One region of the Streptomyces sp. NPDC020422 genome, then DNA from elsewhere that is predicted to be linked to it. Evidence: predicted binding sites of a transcription regulator. Region 1 holds the regulator's gene; the other holds the start of a gene.
What was found. The regulator HrcA, encoded in region 1, represses chaperone genes, less so after heat shock. The targets are predictions, from matches to a motif close to TTNGCACTCNGNNNNNCNGAGTGCNAA.
Positions count from the first base shown of each region.

Region 1 (15,578 bases):
GCACTCCACACCGCCCAAACCGAGCGTCGCACCGCAGTCATGGGACGATGGAGCCTACGTATCCGTTCTGAACATCGCCCGAGACGAGAACCCTGCGTGCCCGCGACTCCTACCAACGTGCCCGAGCCGAGCCGAACCGACCCGGCTCTGATCCGCAACTTCTGCATCATCGCGCACATCGACCACGGCAAGTCCACGCTCGCCGACCGGATGCTCCAGCTGACCGGTGTGGTCGACCAGCGGCAGATGCGCGCCCAGTACCTCGACCGGATGGACATCGAGCGAGAGCGCGGCATCACGATCAAGTCCCAGGCGGTCCGTCTGCCCTGGGCTCCCACCGAGGGAGCCGACCAGGGCCGGACGCACATCCTGAACATGATCGACACCCCCGGGCACGTCGACTTCACCTATGAGGTCTCGCGCTCGCTCGCGGCCTGCGAGGGCACGATCCTGCTGGTGGACGCCGCGCAGGGCATCGAGGCGCAGACCCTGGCCAACCTCTACCTGGCCATGGAGAACGAGCTCACCATCGTCCCGGTGCTCAACAAGATCGACCTCCCGGCCGCCCAGCCGGAGAAGTTCGCCGAGGAGCTGGCCAACCTCATCGGCTGCCAGCCGGAGGACGTCCTCAAGGTCTCCGCCAAGACCGGCATGGGCGTCGAGGCGCTGCTGGACCGCGTCGTCCGCGACATCCCGGCCCCGGTGGGCGTCGCCGACGCCCCCGCCCGCGCGATGATCTTCGACTCGGTCTACGACTCGTACCGCGGCGTCGTGACGTACGTCCGTGTCGTCGACGGGCAGCTCAACAAGCGCGAGCGCATCCGGATGATGTCGACGGGCGCCACCCACGAGCTCCTGGAGATCGGCACCAACTCGCCCGAGATGCTGCCGGCCGACGGTCTCGGCGTCGGCGAGGTGGGTTACCTCATCACCGGCGTGAAGGACGTCCGCCAGTCCAAGGTCGGTGACACGATCACCTCCCAGAGCAAGGGCGCCGAGGAGGCGCTGGGCGGTTACAAGGACCCGAAGCCGATGGTCTTCTCGGGTCTGTATCCGCTGGACGGCTCGGACTACCCGGAGCTGCGCGACGCGCTCGACAAGCTCCAGCTCAACGACGCCGCCCTGGTCTACGAGCCGGAGACCTCCGCGGCCCTCGGCTTCGGCTTCCGCGTCGGCTTCCTCGGCCTGCTCCACCTGGACGTGATCCGCGAGCGCCTGGAGCGCGAGTTCGGGCTCGACCTGATCGCCACCGCGCCCAACGTGGTCTACCGCGTGGTCATGGAGGACGGCAGCGAGCACACGGTCACCAACCCGAGCGAGTTCCCCGAGGGCAAGATCAGCGAGGTGTACGAGCCGGTCGTGCGCGCCACGATCCTGGCCCCCACCGAGTTCATCGGCTCGATCATGGAGCTGTGCCAGAACCGGCGCGGCACCCTCCTCGGCATGGACTACCTCTCCGAGGACCGCGTCGAGATCCGCTACACCCTGCCGCTGGCCGAGATCGTCTTCGACTTCTTCGACCAGCTGAAGTCCAAGACCCGCGGCTACGCCTCGCTCGACTACGAGCCCACCGGCGAGCAGGCCTCCAGCCTGGTCAAGGTCGACATCCTGCTGCACGGCGACAAGGTGGACGCCTTCTCCGCGATCACCCACAAGGACGCCGCGTACGCCTACGGCGTCCGGCTCGTCGCCAAGCTGCGCGAGCTGATCCCGCGGCAGGCCTTCGAGGTCCCGATCCAGGCCGCGATCGGTTCCCGGGTCATCGCCCGCGAGACCATCCGCGCCATCCGCAAGGACGTCCTCGCCAAGTGCTACGGCGGTGACATCTCCCGTAAGCGGAAGCTGCTGGAGAAGCAGAAGGAAGGCAAGAAGCGCATGAAGATGGTCGGCTCCGTGGAGGTCCCGCAGGAGGCCTTCATCGCCGTCCTGTCGAGCGACGAGTCCTCCGCCAAGAGCAAGAAGTAGGCACCCGAACAGGCCCCCGTACCGACGGTACGGGGGCCTGTTTCGTTATATGCAAGCCCTTACGCGCCAGTCCTCGGCGCTCTACTCTGATCCAGCCGCAGGTTACTCGCCAGTTAGTTACACGTTACGCAGAAGATCGACCCACCGCCTGACCGCACCGCCGCCGCCCGGAGGACGTCGTGAGCGACACACAGACCCTGATCGAGAACCGGCCGCCGTCCGTGGCGACCCTCTTCCTTGAGCGCGTCGAGCGGACCCCGGACGCGGAGGCCTACCGCTACCCGGTCCCCGCCGCCTCCGGCCAGGGCCCGGACGAGTGGAAGTCGCTCAGCTGGGCGCAGGCCGCCGAGCGGGTCTACGGAATCGCCGCCGGCCTCGTCGACCTCGGCGTCCAGCCGGAGGAGCGGATCGCCCTCGCCTCCTCGACCCGGGTCGAGTGGATCCTCGCCGACCTCGGCGTGATGTGCGCGGGCGCCGCGGTGACCACGGTCTATCCGCAGACCAACGCCGAGGAGTCGGCCTTCATCCTCGCCGACTCCGACTCGCGCGTCCTCATCGCGGAGAACGCCGAGCAGCTCGCCAAGGCGGTCGAACGGCGCGCCGACCTGCCCCACCTCCACCACGTCGTCGTCATCGACCCCGAGGGCGCCGACACCGACGACGAGTGGGTGCTCACCCTCGCCGACCTGGAGGCCCGCGGCAAGGCGTACCTGGAGAAGCACCCGGAGGCCGTCAAGGAGCGGGTCGCGGCGATCACCGCCGAGCAGCTCGCCACCCTCATCTACACCTCGGGCACCACCGGCCGCCCCAAGGGCGTCCGCCTCCCGCACGACAACTGGTCGTACATGGCGAAGGCGATCGCCGCCACCGGCCTGGTCACCCAGGACGACGTGCAGTACCTGTGGCTGCCGCTCGCCCACGTCTTCGGCAAGGTGCTCACCTCCGGCCAGATCGAGGTCGGCCACGTCACCGCCGTCGACGGCCGGATCGACAAGATCATCGTGAATCTGCCGGTCGTGCAGCCCACCTACATGGCGGCCGTCCCGCGCATCTTCGAGAAGGTCTACAACGGCGTCGCCGCCAAGGCCCGCGAGGGCGGTGCGGCCAAGTACAAGATCTTCCAGTGGGCGGCCGAGGTGGCCCGCGAGTACGCCAAGGTCACCCAGGACAACTTCCGCCGCACCGGCACCGCCTCCGCGCCCTTCGGCCTCTCCGCCAAGCACAAGGTCGCCGACGCGCTCGTCTACAAGAAGCTCCGCGAGGCCTTCGGCGGCCGGCTGCGCGCCGCCGTCTCCGGCTCCGTCGCGCTGGCCCCCGAGATCGGCTACTTCTTCTCCGGCGCCGGCATCCACATCCTGGAGGGCTACGGCCTGACGGAGTCCTCCGCCGCCTCCTTCGTGAACCCGGGCGAGGCCTACCGCACCGGCACCGTCGGCAAGCCGCTGCCCGGCACCGAGGTCCGCATCGCCGACGACGGCGAGATCCTGCTGCGCGGCCCCGGCATCATGGAGGGCTACCACGGGCTGCCGGAGAAGACGGCGGAGGTCCTGGAGGCCGACGGCTGGTTCCACACCGGCGACATCGGCGAGCTGTCCCCGGACGGCTACCTGCGGATCACCGACCGCAAGAAGGACCTGTTCAAGACCTCCGGCGGCAAGTACATCGCCCCGACCGAGGTCGAGGGGCAGTTCAAGGCCGTCTGCCCGTTCGTCTCCAACATCGTGGTGCTCGGCGCCGACCGGAACTACTGCACCGCGCTGATCGCCCTCGACGAGCCCGCCATCCTCGGCTGGGCGGCCGAGCACGACCTCGGCGGCAAGTCGTACGCGGAGGTCGTCGCCGCGCCGGCCACCGAGAAGCTCATCGAGGGCTACGTGGCCCGCCTCAACGAGGGGCTCCAGCGCTGGCAGACGATCAAGAAGTTCCGTCTGCTGCCGCGGGACCTCGACGTCGAGCACGGGGAGCTCACGCCCAGCCTGAAGATGAAGCGGCCGGTCGTGGAGCGGACGTACCAGCACCTGATCGATGAGATGTACGAGGGGGCCCGGGAGGCCTGAGCGGGGGCGGGGACGCCTCTGAGCTGAGGCTTTCCTGGTTATCCACAGGGTCGACCGTCACGTCGGGCGGTACGGGACAATGGCTTCATGCCTTCCGTACTGCCCGATGGTGAGCCCATGCCCGAGGACGGGGCGCTGCCCGCCCACGCCCTGGAGGGGGCCGGCGAGCGACCCCTCGGGTTCTATCTGCACGTGCCGTATTGCGCGACCCGCTGCGGCTACTGCGACTTCAACACCTACACCGCGAGCGAGCTGCGCGGTGCCGGCGGCGTGCTCGCCTCCCGGGAGAACTACGCGGCGCAGGTCACCGAGGAGATACGGCTCGCCCGCAAGGTCCTCGGCGACGACCCGCGCCCGGTCCGGACGGTCTTCGTCGGCGGCGGCACGCCCACGCTGCTCGACGCGGGCGACCTGGTGGCGATGCTCGGGGCGATCCGGGACGAGTTCGGGCTCGCCGACGACGCCGAGGTGACGACCGAGGCGAACCCGGAGTCCGTCGACCCCGCGTATCTGGCCGCGCTGCGCGAGGGCGGCTTCAACCGGATCTCCTTCGGCATGCAGAGCGCCCGCCAGCACGTCCTGAAGATCCTCGACCGCACCCACACCCCCGGGCGGCCCGAGGCGTGTGTCGCCGAGGCGCGGGCGGCCGGCTTCGAGCACGTCAACCTCGACCTCATCTACGGCACCCCCGGCGAGTCCGACGAGGACTGGCAGGCCTCGCTCGACGCGGTGATCGGCGCCGGGCCCGACCACGTCAGCGCCTACGCGCTGATCGTGGAGGAGGGCACGCAGCTGGCCCGGCGCATCCGGCGCGGCGAGATACCGATGACCGACGACGACGTGCACGCGGACCGGTACCTGATGGCGGAGGAGGCGCTGTCCGGGGCGGGCTTCCAGTGGTACGAGGTGTCCAACTGGGCCACCTCGGAGGCCGGGCGCTGCCTGCACAACGAGCTGTACTGGCGCGGCGCGGACTGGTGGGGCGCGGGGCCGGGTGCGCACAGCCACGTGGGCGGCGTGCGGTGGTGGAACGTCAAGCATCCCGGCGCGTACGCGGCGGCGCTGGGCGCGGGGAGGTCGCCGGGTGCCGGGCGGGAGGTCCTGTCGGACGAGGACCGGCGGGTGGAGCGGGTCCTGCTGGAGCTGCGGCTGTCGGAGGGGGTCGAGCTGGGGCTGCTCAAGCCGGCGGGCTTGGCGGCGGCGCGCAGGGCGCTGGAGGAGGGGCTTCTCGCGGAGGGGCCTTACGGTGCGGGGCGGGCGGTGCTGACGTTGCGGGGGCGGTTGCTGGCCGACGCGGTGGTCCGCGACCTGGTGGACTGACGCCGCCCGGCCCCCGGTCGTGGGCCGCGCCCCGGCGGGCCGCCCGCACCTGCCGTGCGAGCCACCGCGCCCGCGCCCCGTGCGGGCCGCGCCCCCGCCCGCGCGGGCCGCCGCGCCCCCCTGCCCGTGTGGGCCGCCTCTGCCCGCCCCCGTGTGGGACGCCACGCCTTGTCCACCCCCGTGTGGGCAATCGTCCCGCAGGGCGGGACGGGTGGGCACACGGGACGGCGCGCTTAGCGGCGCCTCCGCTCCCCGTGCCTGAGCCCCGGCCCCCAGCGCGCCGCACCTGTGGTGCGGGTTCAGGCGCGGAGGCCTAGGCCCGGCAAGGGGCGCCGTCCGTTGTGCCCACCCGTTCCGCCCCAGCGGAACGAATGCCCACAACGGCGGGCCGCAGGCCCACAACGGGCGCAGGCGCGGCCGGGAGGGTGGGCGCCGGCCCAGCGGAACGAATGCCCACAACGGGGGGCCGCAGGCCCACGACGGGGTGCGGGCGCGGCCGGGAGGGTGGGCGCCGGCCCAGCGGAACGAATGCCCACGGCGGGGTGCGGGCGCGGCCGGGAGGGTGGGTGCCGCCGCGGCGGCACGAATGGCCACAACGGGTGGGGCTACGGGGTCGTGACGAAGTCGATGAGTTCTTCTACTCGGCCGAGGAGTTCGGGCTCCAGGTCCTTGTAGGACGTCACCTTCGACAGGATGTGCTGCCACACCGCGCCCGTGTTCTCCGGCCAGCCCAGCGCTCGGCAGACGCCCGTCTTCCAGTCCTGGCCGTGGGGGACCGAGGGCCAGGCCGGGATGCCGACCGAGGACGGCTTCACGGCCTCCCAGACGTCGATGTACGGGTGGCCCACGATCAGGACGTCGGGAGAGGAGACCTGGGCCGCGATGCGGGACTCCTTGGAGCCGGGGACCAGGTGGTCGACCAGGATGCCGAGGCGGGCGTCCGGGGCCGGGGCGAAGTCGGCGACGATGGCCGGGAGGTCGTCGATGCCCTCCAGGTACTCGACGACGACGCCCTCGATGCGCAGGTCGTCGCCCCAGACCCGTTCCACCAGCTCCGCGTCGTGGCGGCCCTCGACGTAGATGCGGCCCGCCCGGGCCACCCGCGCCCGTGCGCCCGGGACCGCGATCGAGCCCGAGGCCGTACGGGTCGGGACGGCGGGGGCGGGGCGGGCGGGGCGGGTCAGGGTGACCGGGCGGCCGTCCAGGAGGAAGGCCCGGGGGGCCAGGGGGAAGACACGGTGCTTCCCGAAGCGGTCCTCCAGGGTCACCGTGTCCGCCTCGCAGCGGACCACCGCCCCGCAGAACCCCGTCGTGACCTCCTCGACGACCAGGTCGAGGTCGGCCGGGACCGTCGGGACCGGCGTCGACTTCTTCCAAGGGGGTGTCAGATCCGGGTTGTAGCTGCGCATTTCGGCGACGCTACGACACCTCGAAGCGGCGTGCCAGTTCATCGCGCTGGCGTCGGACGAAGTCCGCGTCGACCACCGCGCCGTGGCCCGGGACGTACACCGCGTCCTCGCCGCCCAGCGCCAGGAGGCGGTCCAGCGCCGCCGGCCAGCGGGCCGGGATCGCGTCCGGGCCCGCCTGCGGCTCGCCCGACTCCTCCACCAGGTCGCCGCAGAAGACCACCTCCGGGGTGCCGGGGACGAAGAGGGCCAGGTCGTGGCCGCTGTGGCCGGGGCCGATGTTCGCCAGCAGGACGCGGCGGGCGCCCAGGTCCAGGGTCCATTCGCCGGAGACCGTGTGGCGCGGCGCCACCAGCACCTCCGCCGCCTCCGCCGCCGCCCGCTCGTCCAGTCCCTGCCGTACCGCGTCCTCGTACAGCGCCTCCCGCTCGCGCGGCAGCAGCGTGTCCATGCCCACCGCGCCGAAGACCTCCGCCCCGGAGAACGCCGCCGTCCCGAGGACATGGTCGAAGTGGGGATGGCTCAGTGCGATATGCGTCACCCTCCGGCGGTCCGTCAGCTCCGACACCTGGGCGCGCAGCTCGGCGCCCTGGGCGAGGGTCGCCCCCGTGTCGTACAGGAGGACCGATTCCGCCCCGATCACCAGGCCCACCGTGGCGTCCCAGCCCGGCAGGCGCCGCCGTCCCACCCCCTCCGCCAGTCGCTCCCAGCCGTGGGCTTCCCAATTCGCGTCCATACCGAGACGCTATCCGCCGCGACCCCGCCGACCCCGCCTCCTTGCCAGGAGCGATGCCCGCCGCCGTACACTGGCCGGGGGATTCCTGGCACTCGGGCAGGGCGAGTGCCAAATGCGGAAGAACCGGAACCGGACCGAAGCCCGGATCGACAGCTGGAGGTGTGCGCGGTGCTCAGCGAACGCAGACTCGAGGTGCTGCGTGCCATCGTCCAGGACTACGTGGGGACGGAGGAGCCGGTCGGCTCCAAGGCGCTGACCGAGCGGCACAAGCTCGGCGTGTCGCCCGCCACCGTGCGCAACGACATGGCGGTGCTGGAGGAGGAGGGCTACATCGCCCAGCCTCACACCAGCGCCGGACGCATCCCCACCGACAAGGGCTACCGCCTCTTCGTGGACCGGCTGGCCGGCGTCAAGCCGCTGTCGACCCCCGAGCGGCGGGCGATCCACAACTTCCTCGACGGAGCCGTCGACCTCGACGACGTCGTCGGCCGCACGGTGCGGCTGCTCGCGCAGCTGACCCGGCAGGTCGCCGTCGTGCAGTACCCCTCGCTGACCCGTTCGACGGTCCGGCACGTGGAACTGCTGTCGCTGGCGCCCGCCCGGCTGATGCTGGTGCTCATCACCGACACCGGCCGGGTCGAGCAGCGTGTGATCGACTGCCCCGCCCCGTTCGGCGAGATCTCCCTGGCCGACCTGCGGGCCCGGCTCAACAGCCGGGTCGTCGGCCGCCGGTTCGCGGACGTGCCGCAGCTGGTGCAGGACCTCCCGGAGTCCTTCGAGGAGGCCGAGGACCGGGGCACGGTCTCGACCGTGCTCGCGACCCTCCTCGAGACCCTCGTGGAGGAGCAGGAGGAGCGGCTCATGATCGGCGGCACCGCCAATCTGACCCGCTTCGGACATGACTTCCCCCTGACGATCAGGCCCGTCCTGGAAGCACTCGAGGAGCAGGTCGTGCTCCTCAAGCTGCTCGGCGAGGCCAAGGAGTCGGGGATGACCGTACGCATCGGGCACGAGAACGCCCACGAGGGGCTGACGTCCACGTCGGTCGTCTCGGTCGGCTACGGTTCCGGCGGCGAGGCAGTCGCCAAACTCGGCGTGGTCGGACCGACCCGCATGGACTACCCCGGAACGATGGGAGCGGTACGCGCAGTGGCACGTTACGTCGGACAGATCCTGGCGGAGTCGTAAGTGGCCACGGACTACTACGCCGTACTCGGCGTACGCCGCGACGCGTCGCAGGACGAGATCAAGAAGGCCTTCCGCCGACTCGCCCGCGAGCTTCACCCGGACGTGAACCCGGACCCGAAGACCCAGGAGCGGTTCAAGGAGATCAACGCCGCTTACGAGGTGCTGTCGGACCCGCAGAAGAAGCAGGTCTACGACCTCGGCGGCGACCCGCTGTCCGCCTCCGGCGGCGGTGGGGCCGGCGGCGGCTTCGGCGCGGGCGGCTTCGGGAACTTCTCGGACATCATGGACGCCTTCTTCGGTACGGCGTCCCAGCGCGGCCCGCGCTCGCGCACCCGGCGCGGGCAGGACGCGATGATCCGGCTGGAGATCACGCTCGACGAGGCGACCTTCGGCACGACCAAGGACATCCAGGTCGACACGGCCGTCGTCTGCACCACCTGCTCCGGTGAGGGTGCCGCGCCCGGCACCTCCGCGCAGACCTGTGACATGTGCCGCGGCCGTGGCGAGGTCTCCCAGGTCACCCGGTCCTTCCTGGGCCAGGTCATGACCTCCCGCCCCTGCCCCCAGTGCCAGGGCTTCGGCACGGTCGTGCCGACGCCGTGTCCCGAGTGCGCCGGCGACGGCCGCGTGCGGTCCCGCCGTACGCTCACGGTCAAGATCCCGGCCGGTGTCGACAACGGCACCCGGATCCAGCTGGCCGGCGAGGGCGAGGTCGGCCCCGGCGGCGGCCCCGCCGGCGACCTGTACGTCGAGATCCACGAGACCCCGCACGAGGTCTTCCAGCGGCGCGGCGACGACCTGCACTGCACGGTCACCATCCCGATGACGGCCGCCGCGCTCGGCACGAAGGTGCAGCTGCAGACGCTCGACGGCCTGGAGGACGTCGACATCCGCCCGGGCACCCAGTCCGGCCAGTCGATCCCGCTGCACGGCCGCGGCGTCACGCACCTGCGCGGCAACGGCCGGGGCGACCTGATCGTCCACGTCGAGGTGCAGACCCCGTCCAAGCTCGACCCGGAGCAGGAGCGCCTCCTGCGCGAGCTGGCCAAGCTGCGCGGCGAGGAGCGCCCCACCGGGCAGTTCCAGCCCGGGCAGCAGGGGTTGTTCTCGCGGTTGAAGGACGCGTTCAACGGGCGCTAGGGGTTCGGCTGGGGGTCCGGGGGTCGTCCCCCGGGTCGGCACGGTCAGCCCGGGCAGCAGGGGTTGTTCTCGCGGTTGAAGGACGCGTTCAACGGGCGCTAGGGGTTCGGCTGGGGGTCCGGGGGTCGTCCCCCGGGTCGGCACGGTCAGCCCGGGCAGCAGGGGCTGTTCTCGCGGTTGAAGGACGCGTTCAACGGGCGCTAGGGGTTCCGCTGGGGCGCCGGAGGGCGTCCTTCAACGGGCGCCGAGTCCCGTACGTGTCCCGTACGTGATCAAGGGGCGGTCCGCACTCGTGCGGGCCGTTCCTTCGCGTGCGGGACCGATTCGGCCCGGCCGTCCCCGCATGGCACGATGCCTGCATGTCCACCGCACTGAACGATCTCTCTCGGCATCCGATCGTGCAGGCCCCCATGGCGGGTGGCGCCTCCTGTCCCGAGCTCGTCGGCGCCGTGTGCGAGGCGGGGGCGCTCGGGTTCCTGGCCGGCGGGTACAAGACCGCGGGCGGGCTCTACCAGGAGATCAAGCAGGTCCGCGGGCTCACCGCGCAGCCCTTCGGGGTCAACCTCTTCATGCCGCAGAGCGGCCAGCCCGCCGACCCCGCCGCCGTCGAGGTCTACCGGCACCAGCTGGCCGGGGAGTCGAGCTGGTACGAGACGGAGCTCGGCGACCCCGACCAGGGGCGCGACGACGGGTACGAGGCCAAGCTGGCGATCCTCCTCGACGACCCGGTGCCGGTCGTCTCCTTCACCTTCGGCTGCCCCGACCGCGACGCGCTCGACGCCTTCGCCCGGGTCGGCACCTTCACGATCGTCACCGTCACCTCCGTCGAGGAGGCCCGCACCGCCCAGCGGGCCGGCGCCGGCGCCCTGTGCGTGCAGGGCACCGAGGCGGGCGGGCACCAGGGCACCCACCGCGACGACCCGGCCGACGGGCCGTCCGCCGGGAGCGGCGCCGGGCTGCTCGCGCTGCTCACCGAGGTGCGCGAGAACGTCTCGCTGCCGATCGTCGCCACCGGCGGCATCATGCGCGGCCGGCAGATAGCCGCCGTCCTCGCCGCGGGCGCCGACGCGGCCCAGCTCGGCACCGCGTTCCTCGCCTGCCCCGAGTCCGGGGCGCACCCGCTGCACAAGCGGGCCCTGACCGACCCGCTGTTCACCCGCACCGAGCTCACCCGGGCCTTCTCCGGCCGCCCGGCCCGCGGACTGGTCAACCGCTTCATGCGCGAGCACGGGCCGTACGCCCCCGCCGCCTACCCCGAGGTCCACCACCTGACCGCCCCGCTGCGCAAGGCCGCCGCGACCGCCGGCGACCCGCAGGGCATGGCCCTGTGGGCCGGACAGGGCCACCGCCTGGCCCGCGACCTCCCGGCCGGCCGGCTCGTCGGGGTCCTCGCCGAAGAACTCTCCACCGCCCTCGAAAGCTCCAGGAGCGCCACGTGACCGCACCCGTCTTCGTCGTCGACACCGTCCCCCCGGTGGGCGGCTTCCTCCTCGACGGGCCCGAGGGGCGCCACGCGGTGTCCGTGAAGCGGCTGCGCGCCGGGGAGGAGCTGGTGCTGACCGACGGGAACGGGGCCTGGGCCGCGTGTGTCGTCGCCGCGGCCGAGGGCAAGGACCAGCTGACCGTCGAGGTCACCGCCGTCCACGAGGACCCGGAGCCCGCGCCCCGGATCACCGTCGTCCAGGCCCTGCCCAAGGGCGACCGCGGCGAACTGGCCGTCGAGACCATGACGGAGACCGGCGTGGACGCGATCGTGCCGTGGTCCGCGCAGCGCTGCATCACCCAGTGGAAGGGCGAGCGCGGGCTGAAGGCCCTCGCCAAGTGGCGGGCGACCGCGCGCGAGGCCGGCAAGCAGTCGCGCCGCACCCGCTTCCCCGAGGTGGCCGACGCGATGACCGGCAAGCAGGTCGCCGCCCTCCTCGCGACCGCGGACTTCGCGGCCGTGCTGCACGAGGACCGGGCGCACCCCAGCGGCGCGCTCGCCACCGCCGAACTGCCCGCCACCGGCGAGATCGTGCTGGTCGTGGGGCCCGAAGGGGGCGTCTCCCCGGAGGAGTTGGCGCTCTTCGAGGAGGCCGGCGCCCGGCCGTACCGCCTGGGGCACAGCGTGCTGCGCACCTCCACGGCCGGCACCGCGGCCGCCGCGCTCGTGCTCGGCCGCACCGGCCGCTGGGCGTGAAACCCGGCCGGTGCGGGCTTCCGGGCCCGGCCCCGGGCCCGGCGGGGTCCCGATAGCATGCGCGTGTACTGATCAACGGAGGCGAGGAGGACCGGGCCATGGCCGGAGAGCCGCAGAGCGACTGCCTGTTCTGCAAGATCGCGGAAGGGGAGGTCCCTGCGACGATCGTGCGCGAGACCGAGACCACGGTCGCGTTCCGCGACATCAATCCCCAGGCACCCACCCACGTCCTCGTCATCCCGCGCGTGCACTACCCGGACGCCGCCTCCCTCGCCGCCGCCGCGCCGACGGTCGCCGCGGACGTGCTGCGGGAGGCCGGCGAGGTCGCCGAGCAGGAGAAGATCGACGGCAGCGGCTTCCGGATCGTGTTCAACACCGGTGCCGGCGCGGGCCAGACCGTCTTCCACGCCCACGCGCACGTCCTGGGCGGCCGCGGCCTCAACTGGCCGCCCGGATAGGCCGGGACCCCACCGTGTCCGTACGTGAACTGGTCGTCCTCGGCACCGCGAGCCAGGTGCCGACCCGGCACCGCAACCACAACGGCTATCTGCTGCGCTGGGACGGCCAGGGCATCCTCTTCGACCCCGGCGAGGGCACCCAGCGCCAGATGCTGCGGGCCGGCGTCGCGGCGCACGACCTGAACCGGATCTGCGTCACGCACTTCCACGGCGACCACTCGCTGGGCCTGGCCGGGGTGATCCAGCGGATCAACCTCGACCAGGTCCCGCACCCGGTCACCGCGCACTACCCGGCGAGCGGGCAGCGCTTCTTCGAGCGGCTGCGGTACGCCACGGCCTACCGGGAGACCGTGCCGCTGACCGAGGCGCCGGTCGACGCCGACGGGCCGTTCGCCGTCACCGAGGCGTACACCCTCGACGCCCGGCTGCTCTCGCACCCCGTGGAGTCCTACGGCTACCGGCTCACCGAGCCCGACGGCCGCCGCATCCTGCCGGAGCGGCTCGCCGCGCACGGCATCAAGGGCCCCGACGTCGGCCGGATCCAGCGCGAGGGCGTGCTGGACGGCGTGACCCTCGACGAGGTGAGCGAGGTCCGGCGCGGCCAGCGCTTCGCCTTCGTGATGGACACCCGGCTGTGCGACGGGGTGTACGCGCTCGCCGAGGGCGCCGACATGCTCGTCATCGAGTCGACCTTCCTCGACGAGGACGTGCGGCTCGCCACCGACCACGGACATCTGACGGCCGGCCAGGCCGCGGCGGTCGCCCGGGACGCGGGCGTGCGCCATCTCGTGCTGACCCACTTCTCGCAGCGCTACTCCGATCCGGGGGAGTTCGAGCGGCAGGCGCGGGCGGCCGGGTTCGAGGGGGAGCTGAGCATTGCCCAGGACCTGATGAGGGTCCCCGTACCGAAGAGATAAGAACCGCACCATGCCCGTCCCCAAGGCCGAACTGCACCTCCACATCGAAGGCACCCTCGAACCCGAGCTGGCCTTCGCCCTCGCCGCGCGCAACGGCGTCACCCTGCCGTACGCGGACACCGAGGCCCTGCGCGAGGCGTACCGCTTCAGCGATCTGCAGTCCTTCCTCGACCTGTACTACGGCCTGATGGCCGTACTGCGCACCGCCGAGGACTTCACCGAGCTCGCCGACGCGTATCTGGCGCGGGCCGGGGCGCAGGGGGTGCGGCACGCCGAGATCTTCTTCGACCCGCAGGCGCACACGGCCCGCGGGGTCCCGCTCGGGGTCGTGGTGGAGGGGCTGTGCGCGGCCCTCGACCGCGCGGAGGAGCGGTACGGGATCTCCACCCGGCTCATCATGTGCTTCCTGCGCGACGAGTCCGCCGAGTCGGCCATGGCGACCCTGGAGGCCGCGAAGCCGTACCTCGACCGGATCACGGGCGTGGGCCTCGACTCGGCGGAGGTCGGCCACCCGCCGGCGAAGTTCCGCGAGGTGTACGAGGAGGCCGCCGGGCTCGGTCTGCGGCGGGTCGCGCACGCGGGCGAGGAGGGGCCGGCGGAGTACATCCGCGAGGCCCTGGACGTGCTCGGCGTGGAGCGCGTCGACCACGGTCTGCGCTGCCTGGAGGACCCGGAGCTGGTCGAGCGGCTCGTCCGGGAGCGGGTGCCGCTGACCCTGTGCCCGCTGTCCAACGTGCGGCTGCGGGCGATCGACGTGATCGAGGAGCACCCGCTGCGGACGATGCTGGCGGCGGGGCTCGTGGCGACGGTCAACTCCGACGACCCCGCGTACTTCGGCGGCTACGTGGGGGACAACTTCGACGCGGTGCGGGAGGCGTTGGAGCTGGGCCCGGAGGAGCTGCGGACGCTGGCCCGGAACTCGTTCCTGGCGGCCTTCCTGGAGGACGCGGAGGGGCTGCGGGAGCGCTATCTCGCGGAGGTCGAGGCGTACGAGTTCGGGGTCGGCGGGGCGTAGGCCGTGGGCCGTGGGCCGTGGGCCGTGGGCCGTAGGCCGTGGGCTGTGGCCGCGGGCCGTGGGTGGGCGGGGCGCCTGCGGCGGGCCTTCCCGCACCCCGACCCACACCGCCCCTTCCCGCCCCTTCCGGGAACCAGGGGCTCCGCACCCGGGCCCCCCGGACGGCCGCGGCCTCTTCCTCAAACGCCGGACGGGCTGACTTCCTCGCTCAGCGGGCGCACTCCGGCCCCGCTCCCCAGGGGCCCGGCGGAGAAGGCGCCCCGCCGCGCCACCCCCGTCATCGGCGCCGCCACCACCAGGAGCAACGCGCCCAGCGCCAGCCCCATCCCGGGATACCCCACCGCCTCCGACAGCAGGCTCCCCGTCACCGGCCCGCACGCCACCCCCAGTGAGGACGCCGAGCCGACCAGGACCGCCCAGCGGCCCCGCGGGTCCAGGGTGGCGGCCAGGCCCAGGAGGTGGGACAGGACGACCGGGTAGAGCGCGTTCCAGAGGATCTCGCCGGTCGCGAAGGAGCCCGCGTCGTCCGCGGCCGCGCTGAGCACGACGCAGCCCGCGATGAGGGCCGTGCCGACGCCGATCGGGGCCGCGCGGCCGAGCCGCGGGCCGAGGGCGCCGGCCGCGGTGACGCCCGCGAGGCCCGCGCCGAGGGCGACGGCGAAGACCAGGCCGAGGGCGACCTCGGAGAGGCCGGCCTGGGTCAGGCCGATGCGTCCGCTGACGCCCCAGAGGGCGTTCTGGGCCATCGACCAGCACAGGATCGAGGCCGCGAGCACGGCTCCGGCCCGTCGGGACGGGAGGGGGCCGACGGGGGTGCGGCGGAGCGCGGCCGTGCCACCGGGCAGCCACCCCGTCAGCGGCCACACCAGCAGGGCCGCCGCGGCGATCGCCGCGAACGGCAGGGCGTGGCCGGTGCCCAGGTGCGGCAGGGTCAGGTAGAGGCCGCCCGCCGTCGCGGAGACGGTGAGCAGGCCCAGGGTGGCGGCGCGGTGGGGGTCGGGGCGGCCGCTGATGCCCGAGGCGGCGACGGCGGTGGCGGTGCCGGAGCCGAAGCCGCCGAGGACCGCGCCCGCCACGACCGGCGACAGGCTTGCGGAAGCCGCGGCCGTCCCGTATCCGAGGGCCATGCAGGCGAGGCCGAGCCGGGCGGCCCCGCGGGGCCCGATCCGCTCCACGCTAGAGGCGAGGGCGAAGCCG
Region 1 is NZ_JBIRVJ010000002.1:268,748-284,325, reverse strand. Features, by position in the region: gene lepA (translation elongation factor 4) at 97-1,965, shown strand; gene ACH414_RS05365 (AMP-dependent synthetase/ligase) at 2,145-4,022, shown strand; gene hemW (radical SAM family heme chaperone HemW) at 4,110-5,342, shown strand; gene ACH414_RS05355 (DUF3097 domain-containing protein) at 5,948-6,751, opposite strand; gene ACH414_RS05350 (MBL fold metallo-hydrolase) at 6,762-7,484, opposite strand; gene hrcA (heat-inducible transcriptional repressor HrcA) at 7,653-8,672, shown strand; gene dnaJ (molecular chaperone DnaJ) at 8,673-9,812, shown strand; gene ACH414_RS05335 (nitronate monooxygenase) at 10,172-11,251, shown strand; gene ACH414_RS05330 (16S rRNA (uracil(1498)-N(3))-methyltransferase) at 11,248-11,991, shown strand; gene ACH414_RS05325 (histidine triad nucleotide-binding protein) at 12,090-12,449, shown strand; gene ACH414_RS05320 (ribonuclease Z) at 12,464-13,366, shown strand; gene ACH414_RS05315 (adenosine deaminase) at 13,377-14,381, shown strand; gene ACH414_RS05310 (MFS transporter) at 14,561-15,578, opposite strand, start outside.

Region 2 (15,578 bases), on a different contig from region 1:
GCGAACACCCGCCGACACCCCTTCCCCGCCCCCCGCGGACACCCCGTCGAGAAACCCCTTCCCCGCCCCCGCGAAACCCGCCGAGAAACCTCCTCCGCGCCCCCGCGAAAACCCCCCGAGGAGCCCCTTCAAGCCCCCGCCGCACCCCCACCACCCCTCCCCCGGCCCCCACCACCCGGCCCCCTCCCTAACCCCCGCCCAGACCCCGTACAGCCCACCCCCACACACCACCTGACCTGGGCTTTCAGTCCCAACTCCCCTACCGTTCACCTGACACGGAAGGGGACCTGAATGGACCGCACGGCACGCCTGGACCGCCTGGACCGCACCACCCGTACCGACGACGACGTACTCCGCCTCCTGGACGGCCTGTTCGCCGAGGACACCGCCAAGTGGCAGGGCTTCTACGACGACCGCGCCCGCCCGGTCCCGTTCTTCGTCCCGAAGCCCGACGAGAACCTCGCCGGCTACCTCGACGACGGCCTCCTCCCCACCGGCGGCCGCGCCCTCGACCTCGGCTGCGGCCCCGGCCGCAACGCGCTGTTCCTCGCGGGGCGGGGCTTCGAGGTGGACGCGGTGGACCTCTCGCCGGGCGCGCTCGCGTGGGCCCGGGAACGGGCCGGGGAGGCGGGCCTGCCGGGCATCCGCTTCCTCCAGGGCGACGCCTTCACCATGGACCTGGCCACATACGACCTGATCTACGACTCAGGCTGCTTCCACCACCTCCCGCCCCACCGCCGCGTCACCTACCTCGCCTTCCTCGCCCGCCACCTCGCCCCCGGCGCCCACTTCGCCCTCACCTGCTTCGCCGCGGGCCCCGGCGGCATGGGCTCCGAACTCCCCGACCCGGCCTTCTACCGCGACCGCTCCCTCCACGGCGGCCTCGCGTACACGGCCGAGGCGCTCCGCACCGTCTTCGCCGACCTGACAGAGATCGCACTCCGCCGCATGCGCAACGAGACCCCCGACTCGCCCCACTTCGGCGAGGCGTTCCTCTGGACCGGCCTCTTCCGCCGGCCCCTCGAAAACTCGGTCGGCCGCTTCGGTTCCCCCTGTTAGCCTCCTCGCGCCCGAGCCGTCACGAGGCCCGGGCGCCACAGGGGAGGGACTACTGACGTGTCAGCCATGAGAAGAAGCGGTGCCAGAGCCGCGCTGCTGGGCAGCTGCCTCGCCGCGGTCGTGGGGATGGCCACGCCCGGCACGGCGTACGCGGTGGACAACCTGCCGCCGACGCGGCCGCTCGTCACCGATCTTCAGACCAACTTCAAACCGTGCGCGACGGGCGACGAGCCGACCTACACCGGTCAGCCGCCGGTCCTCACCGCCCGGCTGACCGACCCGCCCGAGGACGACCGGATCGGCTACCCGGAGCGGCTCACCGGCGAGTTCGAGATCCGGTGGACGGACGCGGACGGCGCCGAGCAGCGCCGTACCCTCACCACCGGTCCCCAGTACCCGGACCAGATCCACCGGGTCACCGTGCCGTCCGACATCCCGGCCGACACCGTCGTCTCCTGGCGCGTCCGCGCCAACGACGGCGCTCTGAACGGCGCCTGGAGCTCCGATGCCCCGGGCGCGGACTGCCGATTCGTCCACGACAACCAAAGCCCGACCGCTCCGGCGATCACTTCGCCCGAGTATCCCGCGGAGACCTGGTGGGTCGGCGGTGTCGGCATCTACGGCAGCTTCACCATGGACTCCGCGTCACCCGACGTCGTGGAGTACCAGTACGGCTTCGGCGGCGGCCCGTACGGCACTGTCCGCCCCGCCGAGCTCGGCGGCCCCGCGACCATCCGCTTCGTTCCCCTGAGCAACGCCCCCCAGAGCCTCAGCGTCCAGGCCCGCGACCGCTCGGGGCGGATGAGCCCGCCCACCAATTACACCTTCTTCCCGAACAGGGCGAGCGCGCCCACCTCCCAGTGGAAGCTCGCCGACACCGCCGGATCCACCACCGCCGCCGCCGAGACCGGCAAGCCGGCCGAGGCGGGCGGCGGCGTGACCTTTGGCCGTCCCGCGCCCTCGGGCACCCCGCTCACCGCCACCGCCGCCCTCGACGGCAGCAGCCACGCCTACCTCACCACCGGAGCCCCGGCCGTGGACACCGGCAGGACCTTCGCCGTCGGCGCCTGGGTGCGCCCCGCGGAAACCGGCCGGCCGATGACCGTGGCCAGCCAGGACGCGACCGGTGGCGCCGCGTACGCCCTGGGGCTCGACGCCCCCGAGACCGGTTCCCCCACCTGGTCCTTCACTCTCGGCGACGCGAAGATCCAGGGCGGCGCGCCCGAGACGGGCGAGTGGGCCTACCTCCTCGGCCGCTACGACACCGAGACGGGCGACGCCCAGCTGTTCGTCAACGGCCACGAGGTCGGCACCAGGACGAAGGTCACACCCACGGCGACCACCGGCGCGTTCCAGATCGGCCGGATCCTCTCCAAGACGGGCTACAAGCACCGCTGGAACGGCGACATCGGCGATGTCCGCGTCTACGACCGGCTCGTGGTCCCGAACGAGGTGTCCGAGCTGGCACTCCGCAGGCCGACGCTCCTCGGCCACTGGTCGTTCGGCACCGAGACCGACGGCGCCACGCCGGAGCAGAACGGCGGCGCGCCACTGAAGCTCGCGCCCGGCGCGACGATCTACCGGGCCACGAACAGCGACTGCATCCCCGACATCGACCCCGACTGCGCCTACCAGCGGCCGCCGCTCGTCGGCGAGGGCAACCTGCTCCTGGACGGCGGCACCGGTTACGCGGCCACCGACGGCCCCGTCGTCGACACCGGGAACAGCTTCACCATCGGCGTCCTCGTGCGGATCGCCGACGAGGACGCGACGCGGCCGATGACCGTGCTCTCGCAGGCCGGTGAGCACACCGACGCGTTCAAGCTGCGCTACGAACCCTCGACGTACTCGTGGCAGCTGATCGTGCCCGAGCGGGACGAGGTCGGGGCGCCCGAGAAGGTCGTCTCCCAGGTCGAGATGCCCTCCGGCAGCAATGGATGGGGCACCCGCCTCGCGGTGGTCTACGACGACGCGACCGACACGCTCAAGCTGTACGCCGACGGCTACACCAACGCCGGCGCGACCACCCACCTCCCCAACGGCTGGAAGAGCAGCGGCGCCCTCATGGTCGGCCGCGGCCGGACCGCCGACGGATGGGGCGAGTACCTGAAGGGCGAGGTCGACGAGATCCAGGCCTACGAGGGTGCTCTGCGGGACGGTGACGTCATCGGCCTGGGTGGGGAGAGCGACCCCTGCCTGTGCGCCGGCTGACCCCCTGACCCGTACGCCCAGTGCCATCGCCGCCGGGATAAGCACTGCCGTCCCGGCCCTCCCCCCGTCGTCAAGGAGCGCGCCGCTACGCCCGTCGCACGGGCGAGCCCATGGCCAAGGCGTTGTCGCGCCACGAGCTGCCCTAGAGGTGTCCACCCCCGGCGTGGTCGGTCACATCGTGCGCAGGTACGCCGCCAGCCGGTCGTACTGCTCCTTCACGCCCGACTCCATCCCCGCGGCCAGCGCCTGGTCGCGGATTTCGGTGGTCGGCCAGAAGGACGTGCTGGTCAGGGCCGTGCCGCCGTCGGGGGTGGCGTCGAAGGAGAGGACGACGCGGACGGGCTCGGGGCCCGGCATCTGTTCGAAGAACTCCGAGTAGACGAGCCGCTCGGCCGGGACGATCTCCTCGTAGCTGCCCGAGAAGACGATCTCCTGCCCGTCGGGGGCCCGCTGGCCCCAGCGCCAGGCGCCGCCCGGGCGCAGGTCGATCTCGCAGACGGACATGGTCAGGCCCGAGATGCCGTACCAGGCGCGGACGTGCTCGGGTCTGGTCCAGGCCTCCCACACCCGCCGTACGGGCGCGTCGAAGGTGCGGGTGATGACCAGCTCGCGGTCCGCGGGGGTGGTCAGCAGCGTGATCATGACGTTCTCCCGCCGTGAGGAGCCCTTCCACCAGCATCACCCCTCCGCGCGTGGCCCGCACGACTCCTGCCGCCCGGCAATCCAGTGAACACGTTCAATCCACAAGCGATATCGTGCGTACCACGCGGCCCGCGCAGACCTCGCGGTGCCGCTCTTCTGACCTGTGGGGGGTCCTTTTCATGCGCAGTACGCGCACACGTCCGCATGCCCTCGTGCGTGCGGCCACCGTTTTCGCGCTGTCGGCAGGCCTGACCCTGCCGGCCATGGTGACCGCGCCCGCCGCCCACGCGGCCGGCGTCACGCGTACCACCACCTCGGACGACGGTCGGATCGTCGTCGACCTGACGTCCGAGGCGGTGTGGGTGAAGGTCAGCGTCCTCGCCTCCAGCGCCCCGGACGCCGCTGTGCTCGCCTCGACCGACGACCTCAGCTGGCAGCCCGCCGACGAGGCCACCGACCGGATCTGGGGCTGGGCCACGCCGGAGGCCCTGAAACTGCCCGAGGGCACACCGCTGGGCGACTACCCGGTCGTCGTCGAGTACCGGCTGCCCTCCGGCACCGTACAGAAGTGGACCGGCGGCACCTACAGCCACAAGCTGCACACCGGTGTCAGCAAGCTGTCCTTCGACCGTACGACCACCAGCTACGAGAACCGGAAGGTCGTCCTGTCCGGTACGGCGACCACCTGGGACCCGTCCACCGGGGCCCGAACGGCGGCCCGTGAGGGCACCAAGGTCAAGGTCTCGCTCAGCCTGACCAACATCATCGGCGGCAACTCGCGCACCGTCGACGCGACCGCCGTCACCGGCGCCGACGGCGGCTTCTCGCTGCCGTTCACCCCGAACGCGGAGATCCGCGGCGGCAGCGCCACGGTCGTCGAGCCCGCCGGCGACACCGACCCGAATGCCGGGTACCAGGTGCCGAAGGTGGGCGTCGAGACCTTCCCGTACCGCATCAGCGCGAATCTGAACAAGCACCGGGTCGCCAAGGGCACCGACGTCACCGTGTCCGGCCGCGTGGAGCGGCTCACCCAGGACGGCTGGCAGCCGTTCGCGGGCGCCCCCGTCGTGTCGAGGACCTCCGAGCCCGATTACTACGACCGCACCGACCCGGGCACCAACGTGATGGGCAGCGGGACGGCCGCCGACAACGGCACCTTCTCGTACGGCGCCCGGGCCACGTACGCCGCGCAGGTGTACACCTTCCTGCGGCCCTCGGTGTACTTCCAGACCATCGCCTTCGACCAGGGCGAGATCGCCGTCCCCCAGCCGATCTGGTACAGCGGCGTCCGCACCACCCTGGACGAGTTCGGCGAGGTCCGCGCCACCGCCCGCGTCAACGGGGGCAGCTGCGAGGACGAGGTGATGTACCTCCAGGTGTCCTTCGACAACGGCCGCACCTGGAAGAACCTCAGGTACGGCAAGACGCAGTGGGACAACAGCTTCAGCTACTGCAAGGTCGACATCAAGACCTGGGGCTACGTCAGCGCCACCTACCGGCTGCACCACGGCGAGACGGACCGCTACGCCGCACGGGACACCACTCCGGTCAAGCTCTCCCGCATCGAGACCCGCTTCTCCGCCTTCGCCATCAGCCCGGCCCGGCCGCGCACGAACGCGTACATGACGGTCACCGGCACCGTGCAGAAGAAGATCGGCAGCACCTGGAAGCCGCTCGCCGGCGCCAAGGTCATGCTCGTCTTCAGGCCCAAGGGCGACTCCCAGTGGTACTGGGTGAAGCGTGACGTCCCCACCAACACCTACGGCAAGTTCAGCTTCAAGGCCAAGAACTACGGCGACGGCTCGTGGCTCGTGCTGAAGCAGTCGCAGAACGGCTACTTCTACAGCGAGTCGAAGGGGAAGTACATCGATGCGCTCTGACCTTCGCCCCTCCTCGCGCACCGCGTCCGCGGTCGCCGCGCTGACCGTCCTCGCCCTCGGCGCGGGCACCGCCCCCGCCATCGCGGAGGAGCCGACGCCCCCGGCGCCGGCCACCGTCGGCATCGGCCGCGCCGTCACCGAGGAGTACCAGCGCGGCGCCTTCCACGTGGACGCCTGGACGGACGCCGCCGGGGCCACCGTCACCGCCGTCTCGGCGAAGATCCGCAAGGGTGACGCCGTCGTCGCCGAGATCCCGGCCCTGACCCAGGCCTCCTGGAACAGGAACTACTTCTCCCTGCCGGCCGCCACCACCCTCAAGCTCACCGAGGACGGCGGCACCATCCCGGAGCTCGGCAAGTACGCCATCGACATCACGGCGACCGACTCCCTCGGCAACACCCTCACCCGCACCGACGCCGGCACGCTCGACTTCACCCTGAAGCCGCAGCTCGACATCGGCTTCTCCGCTCCGAGCTGGGACGACCGCAGCACCCGCCCCTCGGGCAGGCTCCTCGGCGTCCAGCCCGGCTCCGGCGACCTCGTCCCGATCCCCGGCCGCGGCATCTCCGTGCAGCGGCTGACCCCCGACACGGGGGTGGCGCAGGCGACCACGGACGAGAAGGGCGAGTTCATCGGCGAGCCGTACGGCGAGGTGGGGATCGGCGACGAGTTCCGCGTCTCGTACGCGGAGAACAGCGAGCAGGTGCACGGCTCGTACGGCTCCACCCGGCAGATCAGCACCTGGCATTCCCGCAGCGTCACGGTGACCGCCGGCGCCGACAAGACCCGGCTGCTGCCCGGTGAGAAGGTCACGATCACCGGCCGGATGACCGACCCGAAGAACGCCGACGCGCCGCTCGCCGAGCAGGAGGTCCGGGTGGGCCTCGCCGCCGGCGGTTACACGGGCTCCCCGGTGTGGCAGACGGTATCGACCGACGCCGACGGGCGCTTCACGGCGCAGCTGCCGTCCGCCCCTGGTACGCGGCTGGACAGCTGGGTGGTCTCCTCCGTCGACCCGTTCCTGTCCTTCCCGTCCGTCGGCGCCCGGCTGGCGATGCCGCAGGAGAGCCGCGTCCTCGTCTCCCGCGGCCTGCTCGCCGCGGACGGCAAGGTCACCGTCACCGGCACCTTCCGTCCCTGGTACAACCCGGAGCAGTTCTACGGGTACGCCTCGGAGAAGCTGCTCCTGGAGAACTCGGCCGACGGCCGCACGGGCTGGCGCGTCCTCGCCACCTCCTACGCCGACGGCAGCGACTTCCCCGTCTCCTTCAACCTCAACGGCAGGAGCCAGGGCGGCTACTTCCGGGTCCGGCACCCGCTCAGCGACGTGTTCACCGAGTCGGGCAGCGTCGTCTTCCGCATGGTGCGCACGCCCACCCGAGTGGTGTCGGTGAACGCGGCGCCGGAGCCGGTGCGCAAGGGCGCCGTCGTGACCGTGACCGCCGGCGTGCAGCAGCAGATCGGCGGTGTCTGGAAGGCGTACGGGAACGCTCCGGTGAGCCTGTGGTTCCAGGCCCGCGGCCAGTCGGCCTGGAAGCAGCTGGCGACCGGCCGTACCGCCGCCAACGGTGTGTCGACGTTCAAGACGAAGGCCACTGTGGACGGCTGGTACGTCGTCCGGCACAGCGGTGACGCCTCCCACTTCAACGCCCCCGCGGCGGTGGCCGACTACATCGACGTGCGCTGATCCTCCCCACGCCGAAGGGCGGCACCCCCCGTCGGGGGGTGCCGCCCTTCGTCAGGACCGGGTCCGAGCCGTCAGGCTCAGAAGTCCATGTCACCGCCCGGCATGCCGCCGCCGGCCGGCGCGGCCGCCTTCTCCGGCTTGTCGGCGATGACGGCCTCGGTGGTGAGGAACAGGGCCGCGATGGACGCCGCGTTCTGCAGCGCGGAGCGGGTGACCTTCGCCGGGTCGATGATGCCCTCGGCGATCATGTCGACGTACTCACCGGACGCGGCGTTCAGGCCGTGGCCGACGGGGAGGTTGCGCACCTTCTCCACGACGACGCCGCCCTCGAGACCACCGTTGACGGCGATCTGCTTCAGCGGGGCCTCCAGGGCCAGCTTGACGGCGTTGGCACCGGTGGCCTCGTCGCCCTCCAGCTCCAGCTTCTCGAAGACCGCGGAGGCCTGCAGCAGGGCCACGCCGCCACCGGCGACGATGCCCTCCTCGACGGCCGCCTTGGCGTTGCGCACGGCGTCCTCGATGCGGTGCTTGCGCTCCTTGAGCTCGACCTCGGTCGCGGCACCGGCCTTGATGACGGCGACGCCACCGGCGAGCTTCGCCAGGCGCTCCTGGAGCTTCTCGCGGTCGTAGTCCGAGTCGGAGTTCTCGATCTCGGCGCGGATCTGGTTCACGCGACCGGCGACCTGCTCGCTGTCACCGGCACCGTCGACGATGGTGGTCTCGTCCTTGGTGATGACGACCTTGCGGGCGCGGCCGAGCAGGTCGAGGCCCGCGTTCTCCAGCTTGAGGCCGACCTCCTCGGAGATGACCGTGCCGCCGGTGAGGATGGCGATGTCGTTCAGCATGGCCTTGCGGCGGTCGCCGAAGCCCGGGGCCTTGACGGCGACGGACTTGAAGGTGCCGCGGATCTTGTTGACGACCAGCGTCGACAGGGCCTCGCCCTCGACGTCCTCGGCGATGATCAGCAGCGGCTTGCCCGACTGCATGACCTTCTCCAGGAGCGGGAGCAGGTCCTTCACGGAGGAGATCTTGGAGTTGACGATCAGGATGTACGGGTCATCCAGGGACGCCTCCATGCGCTCCATGTCGGTCGCGAAGTACGCCGAGATGTAGCCCTTGTCGAAGCGCATGCCCTCGGTGAGCTCGAGCTCGAGCCCGAAGGTCTGCGACTCCTCGACGGTGATGACGCCTTCCTTGCCGACCTTGTCCATGGCCTCGGCGATGAGCTCGCCGATCTGGGTGTCGGCGGCGGAGATGGAGGCCGTGGAAGCGATCTGCTCCTTGGTCTCGACGTCCTTCGCCTGCTCGAGCAGGGCGCCCGAGACGGCCTCGACGGCCTTCTCGATGCCGCGCTTCAGAGCCATCGGGTTGGCACCGGCGGCCACGTTGCGCAGGCCCTCGCGGACGAGCGCCTGGGCGAGGACGGTGGCGGTGGTCGTACCGTCGCCGGCGACGTCGTCCGTCTTCTTGGCGACTTCCTTGACCAGCTCGGCGCCGATCTTCTCGTACGGGTCCTCGAGCTCGATCTCCTTGGCGATGGAGACACCATCGTTGGTGATCGTGGGGGCGCCCCACTTCTTCTCGAGGACGACGTTGCGGCCCTTCGGGCCGAGGGTGACCTTGACGGCGTCAGCGAGCTGGTTCATGCCGCGCTCGAGACCGCGCCGGGCCTCCTCGTCGAACGCGATGATCTTGGCCATGTGAAGTGGTCCTCCCGGACATGGGGTGGATAACGCTCCTGGACCGCGCCGACGCCCGCGACGGACGGCCCCCGGGCCTCGTGGTTCCTTGCCCCACTTGGCCGCGGACCTCGTCTGCCCGATCCTCGTAAGCACTCTCACCTTCAGAGTGCTAACGCCAATGATTAGCACTCGCCCCATGCGAGTGCAAGCGACTACCGAGGATCGGTCACCCCTGGGGGCTCGCGCCGGGCGCGCGGGCCGGGCGCGCGCCAAGGCGCGGGCCGGGCGCGGGCCGGGCTCGCACCAAGCACGGGCCGGGCGTGTGCCGGGCGCGTACGGGCGCGTGCCGGGCGCACATGCCCGGCGCATGGCGAGGGGCCCGCATCCGGTCCGGATGCGGGCCCCTCGACGGAAGTGCGTCGTTGGCCGATCGCGCCGCGCTCAGACGGCGAGCTTGACCATGTCCGCCTGCGGACCCTTCTGGCCCTGCGAGATCTCGAACTCGACCCGCTGCCCCTCTTCAAGGGTGCGGTATCCGTCCATCTGGATCGCGCTGTAGTGGACGAAAACATCCGCACCACCGTCGACCGCGATGAAGCCGTAGCCCTTCTCCGCGTTGAACCACTTGACGGTGCCCTGAGCCATGCCTAACTCCCCTATTACTGGCCCTTGCGCGGGCCCGCACTTCGCGGACCCGGGTCAGACCCTGCGCCGGAACGCGTCGACCGCGGCTGAATGTATCTGCCCAACTGCCCTCTGCAACAGGTCAATCGGACGAGAATTCTGGGCAGCACGGAAAGGGGAATTAGGGAGAATCCATTGAATTCCGGGTCAAGTCGGGCCGGGCAAAGCGCGCAGAAGGTACACAAGGCACGGGCACTTTGGCTGCTTCTTGTCGCGGACAGGCGCATTCTCATATGCGGCCGGCATGAGCAGCGGAGGGGACTTCCCCAACTCTACCGCGCTCAACCATGCAGAATTGCCCCCTCCGCTTTCTCTCGCGGAAGGGGCAATTCAGGGCGTGCGGGTACCGGTGGGTACGCGAGGGGCGGAGTACGGGATCAGCAGCCGCCGGCCACGGCCGGAATGATGGAGACGCCCGCGCCCTCCGGCGTCGCGGTCTCCAGGCCCTGCTCGAAGCGCACGTCGTCGTCGTTGACGTACACGTTGACGAAGCGGCGCAGCTTGCCCTGGTCGTCCAGGACCCGGGCGGCGATGCCGGCGTGGTTCTTCTCCAGGTCGGCGATGACCTCGGCGAGGGTCGCCCCCTCCGCCTTCACCTCGGCCTGGCCGCCGGTGTAGGTGCGGAGGATGGTGGGGATGCGGACGTTCACGGCCATGTCTTCGTAACCTCTCAGTGGGCCAGGCCCGCGTCGCGGAACGCGTCCAGGCTCGGGCGGATGGTGGCGGTCGCCTGCGAGCTGTCGGCCACGGCGTCCAGGGTCTTGAGGCCGTCGCCGGTGTTGAGGACCACCGTCGTCAGCGTCGGGTCGAGCAGACCGTTCTCGACGAGCTTGCGCGTGACACCGACGGTCACGCCGCCCGCGGTCTCCGCGAAGATGCCCTCGGTCTGCGCGAGCAGCTTGATGGCGTCGACGACCTGCTCGTCGTTCACGTCCTCCACCGCGCCGCCGGTGCGCCGGGCGATGTCGAGGACGTACGGCCCGTCCGCCGGGTTGCCGATGGCGAGCGACTTGGCGATCGTGTTCGGCTTCTGCGGGCGCACCACGTCGTGGCCGGCCTTGAAGGCCACCGACACCGGGGAGCAGCCCTCGGCCTGGGCGCCGAAGATCTTGTACGGCTTGTCCTCGACCAGGCCCAGCTTGATGAGCTCCTGCAGACCCTTGTCGATCTTGGTGAGCTGGGAGCCGGAGGCGATCGGGATGACCAGCTGGTCCGGGATGACCCAGCCGAGCTGCTCGCAGATCTCGTACGCCAGCGTCTTCGAGCCCTCGCCGTAGTACGGGCGGAGGTTGACGTTGACGAAGCCCCAGCCCTCGCCGAGCGGGTCGCCGATGAGCTCCGAGCAGAAGCGGTTGACGTCGTCGTAGTTGCCCTCGATGGCGACGAGGTCGCCACCGTAGACACCGGCCATGACGACCTTGCCCTGCTCCAGGTCGTGCGGGATGAACACGCAGGAGCGGAAGCCGGCACGGGCGGCGGCGGCGCCGACGGCGCCGGCCAGGTTGCCGGTGGAGGAGCAGGACAGGGTGGTGAAGCCGAAGGCGCGGGCGGCCTCGATGGCCTGGGCGACGACCCGGTCCTTGAAGGAGTGGGTGGGGTTGCCGGAGTCGTCCTTGACGTACAGCTTGCCGGGCTCGACGCCGATCTCGCGGGCGAGGTTGTCGGCCTGGACGAGCTTGGTCCAGCCGGGGTTCAGGTTCGGCTTCTCGGCGACGTCGGCCGGGACGGGCAGCAGCGGGGCGTAGCGCCAGATGTTGGCGGGGCCGGCCTCGATCTGCTTGCGCAGCGCCTCGGGGTCGCCGGTGGGCAGGTCGTACGCGACTTCGAGCGGGCCGAAACACAGCTCGCAGGCGAAGATCGGGCCGAGCGGGAAGGATTCGCCGCATTCGCGACAGGAGAGTCCGGAAGCGGGACCGAGGTCGACGGTGGTTCCGGGTGCGACGGTCTGTACAGCCATGGAGGCGAGGCCCTTTCTCCTCATCTTTCCCATGACGAAATCTTCGCCATGAGACGGATTTGGCACCTTCCCTAGCCGGTGGCCTCGCTGGAGGACGAGTAGCCGACTGGAGGGTTGCCGGGGCTTCAACGGGCCGTTTCCCTCTGCCCCTCTGGATGAGCGGTATTCGATTGTGAGACGCGGGCGGCACCCCGACATGCATCGGGCATCCGCGTTGTTCAAGACTGTAACCGAAGGCTCCGAAGGTGGAGATGCTCGTCCGATCCGCGAGATGGAGATCACGTTGCTGGAAGAGGTGGAGCGCTGGCTGGCCCGGCGGTCCTGGTCCGTCGCCGACCGCCCGCTGGAGCGCATCCTCGCCGCCAAGCGGGGGACGCGGGTGAGCGTGGTGCTGCCCGCGCTCAACGAGGAGGCCACGGTCGGCGCGATCGTCTCCGTGATCCGCCGCGAGCTGATGACCGAGGCGGTGCCGCTGGTGGACGAGCTGGTGGTCATCGACTCGGGCTCCACCGACCGTACGGCCGAGGTGGCGGCGGCGGCCGGCGCGCGGGTGGTGGCGCGCGACGAGATCCTGCCGCGGATACCGGCGGTGCCGGGCAAGGGCGAGGTCCTGTGGCGGTCACTGATGGTGACGACCGGGGACGTGGTCTGCTTCGTCGACGCGGACCTCAGGGACTTCTCCGCGGACTTCGTCTCGGGGATCGTGGGCCCCCTGCTCACCGAGCCCGAGGTCGACTTCGTGAAGGCGATGTACGACCGCCCGCTCGGCGACACCCCTGGTCAGGGCGGCCGGGTGACGGAGCTGGTGGCGCGCCCGCTGCTCAATCTGCACTGGCCGCAGCTGGCCGGCTTCGTCCAGCCGCTGGGCGGCGAGTACGCGGCCCGGCGCTCGCTGCTGGAACGCCTGCCCTTCCCGGTCGGTTACGGAGTGGAGCTGGGCCTCCTGGTCGACGCCCTGCACACGGTGGGCCTGGACGCGCTGGCGCAGGTCGACGTGGGGGTGCGCAAGCACCGGCACCAGGACGGGCGGGCGCTGGGCCGGATGGCGGCCGCGATCTACCGGACGGCGCAGTTGCGCCTGTCGCGCGGGCACCTCGTACGGCCCCGGCTGACCCAGTTCGAGCGGGGCGCGGAGGGCTTCGAGCCGCGGACGTACGACGTGGACACGGAGGAGCGTCCGCCGATGGCGGAGATCGCGGAGTACGCGCACCGCCGCGTGGCGTAGCACCGGATAATGCTCATTTCTGCATAGATTTCCGTTTCATGTTCATGCGGTTCACCACGGGAACGGGGATCCTGCTGGCGTCCCTCGGCCTGGTGGCCGGGTCGCTCTCCCTCGGGGGAGCCGCCCCGGCCGCCGCCGATGGCGTCGAACCCTTCGGCCGGCGCTACGTCGAGTCGCTCTCCGGGGACTTCGGGATCGGCGCCGGCGAGGACCCGAGCGGCCCCCGGCCCGGGGGCCCGTCGTGCACGGAATCCCCGGCCATCGCTCCCCCGAGCCCGAGCCCGACCCTGTCGGCCCCTCCGGCCCCGTGCCCCGGTCCGCGGGGCGGTGTGCTGGCGCAGACCGGCGCGAACGGGGAGCGGATGTGGCTGCTGGGCGCGCTGGGCGTGGCGCTCGCGGCGACGGGGCTGGTGGCCAGGGCGGCCGTCCGGGGCCGTCGCGACCACTGAGCGTGGCCGAACGCCGCTGTCTCGTATCCGTACGTTTGAGCGTTTACGTGACGGGCTAGGTTCGCCACATGGCTTCCGTCCTCGTCGCATCGAACCGTGGCCCGGTCTCGTACACCGTGCGGGACGACGGGGCGCTGGACACCCGGCGGGGCGGCGGCGGGCTCGTCTCGGGCCTGAGCGCCGTCTCGTCGGAGGGTGGTCTGTGGGTGTGCGCCGCGCTCGGCGCCGGCGACCGCGAGGCGGTCCGCCGGGGGGTCGCCGAGCCGGGCGTGCGCATGCTCGACATCGACCCGGAGGTGTACGCGGACGCGTACAACGGCATCGCGAACTCGGTGCTCTGGTTCCTCCACCACCACCTCTACGACATCCCGCGCGAGCCCGTCTTCGACGCGGCCTTCCGCCGCCGCTGGCAGGCGTACCGCGCCTACAACCAGGCCTTCGCCGGGGCCCTCGCGGAGGCCGCGGACCAGGGGGCGGCGGTCCTGGTGCAGGACTACCAGCTGGCCCTCGTCCCGGGGCAGCTCCGCGCCCTGCGCCCCGACCTGCGGATCGCGCACTTCACGCACACGCCGTGGGCGTCGCCGGAGTACCTGCGGATGCTGCCGGAGGACATCCACCGCGAGCTGATTGCGGGCATGCTCGGCGCGGACGAGCTGGGCTTCCACACGACCGCCTGGGCGACGGCCTTCCTCGCCGACCCCCTCGTCCCCGACACCACCCGCACCGCCACCTACCCGCTGGGCGTCGACGCGGACGACCTGCGCGCCCTCGCCCACCGCCCCCAGGTGGACGAGCGGCTGGCGGCCCTGCGCGCCGAGGTGGGCGAAGGCCGCAGGACCATCGTCCGCGTCGACCGCACGGAACTCTCCAAGAACATCCCCCGCGGCCTGCTCGCCTACCGCGAGCTCCTCACCGCCCACCCCGAGTGGCGCGGCCAGGTCGTCCACCTCGCCTCCGCCTACCCCTCCCGCCAGGACCTGGAGGTGTACCGCACGTACACCGCCTCGGTGCGCGAGCTGGCGGAGGAGATCAACACGGAGTTCGGCACCCCCGACTGGCAGCCCGTACTGCTCTCCGTCGAGGACGACTTCACCCGCTCCCTCGCCGCCTACCGCCTCGCCGACGTGGCCCTGGTCAACCCGGTCCGCGACGGCATGAACCTGGTGGCCAAGGAGATCCCGGTCGTCTCCGACGCGGGCTGCGCCCTGGTCCTGTCCCGGGAGGCGGGCGCGTACGAGGAGCTCCACGAGGACGCCCTGACGGTCAACCCGTACGACGTGACGGCCACGGCGGAGGCCCTCCACACGGCCCTCTCGATGCCCCACCCGGAACGCGCGGAACGCACCAAGCGCCTCGCCACGGCGGCCACGGCGCTGCCGCCGCGGGAGTGGTTCCTGGCGCAGTGGGAGGCCTTGCGCCGGTCCTGAGGGGCGGATGCGGCGGCCGGACGAGCGCGGAGCCGGCCGTCGGCGTCCTGCTTCCTCACGAGCCGTGAACCCGCGGGCCCCAACCCCTCCTCCCGCACGCGCCTTTCGTGTCAGACTCGGCGCGATCGTTCCCCCAGGCGATCCGTAAGCCCCATACGGAACCACGCGAACCATGCGGCACACGCATGCAAGCGAAGGGATCGCGCAACCTTGAAGAAGAGACTTGTCGTGAGCATGACCCTCGGGTCGGCGCTCACCGCGCTCCTCGCCGCGGGACTCACCCCCGCCGCGGCCCAGGAGGCCCGGGACACCAGCCCCGGCAGCACCACCGCGCACCGGCCGGACAACCGGCCCGGCCCGCTCACCAAGCAGCGCACCGAGCTGCGGAAGCAGGCCGTCGACCTGGTCGCCAAGGGCAAGGCCAAGCCGAACGCCAAGGGCGTCGTCCAGGTCGCACCCGGCAAGTTCGCCGAGACCACGACCACGACCGCCGTGCGCCAGGAGAAGATCTTCACGATCCTCTCCGAGTTCGGCGACCAGAGCTCCGGAAAGCTCGGCACCGTCCCCGGGCCGCTGCACAACCGGATCCCGCGGCCGGACCGCAGCGTCGACAACTCCAACGCCTGGACCCCGGACTTCTCGAAGGCGTACTACGAGACGAAGTTCAACGGCTCC
Region 2 is NZ_JBIRVJ010000005.1:156,966-172,543, reverse strand. Features, by position in the region: gene ACH414_RS14825 (class I SAM-dependent methyltransferase) at 319-1,059, shown strand; gene ACH414_RS14820 (LamG domain-containing protein) at 1,126-3,270, shown strand; gene ACH414_RS14815 (SRPBCC family protein) at 3,442-3,912, opposite strand; gene ACH414_RS14810 (hypothetical protein) at 4,176-5,792, shown strand; gene ACH414_RS14805 (hypothetical protein) at 5,782-7,479, shown strand; gene groL (chaperonin GroEL) at 7,557-9,179, opposite strand; gene ACH414_RS14795 (cold-shock protein) at 9,603-9,806, opposite strand; gene ACH414_RS14790 (MoaD/ThiS family protein) at 10,223-10,501, opposite strand; gene thrC (threonine synthase) at 10,516-11,826, opposite strand; SAM riboswitch class I at 11,820-11,964, opposite strand; gene ACH414_RS14780 (glucosyl-3-phosphoglycerate synthase) at 12,086-13,027, shown strand; gene ACH414_RS14775 (hypothetical protein) at 13,066-13,476, shown strand; gene ACH414_RS14770 (trehalose-6-phosphate synthase) at 13,545-14,903, shown strand; gene ACH414_RS14765 (immune inhibitor A domain-containing protein) at 15,138-15,578, shown strand, end outside.
Region 2: the regulator HrcA is predicted to act here: its motif matches at 9,308-9,334, upstream of groL (chaperonin GroEL).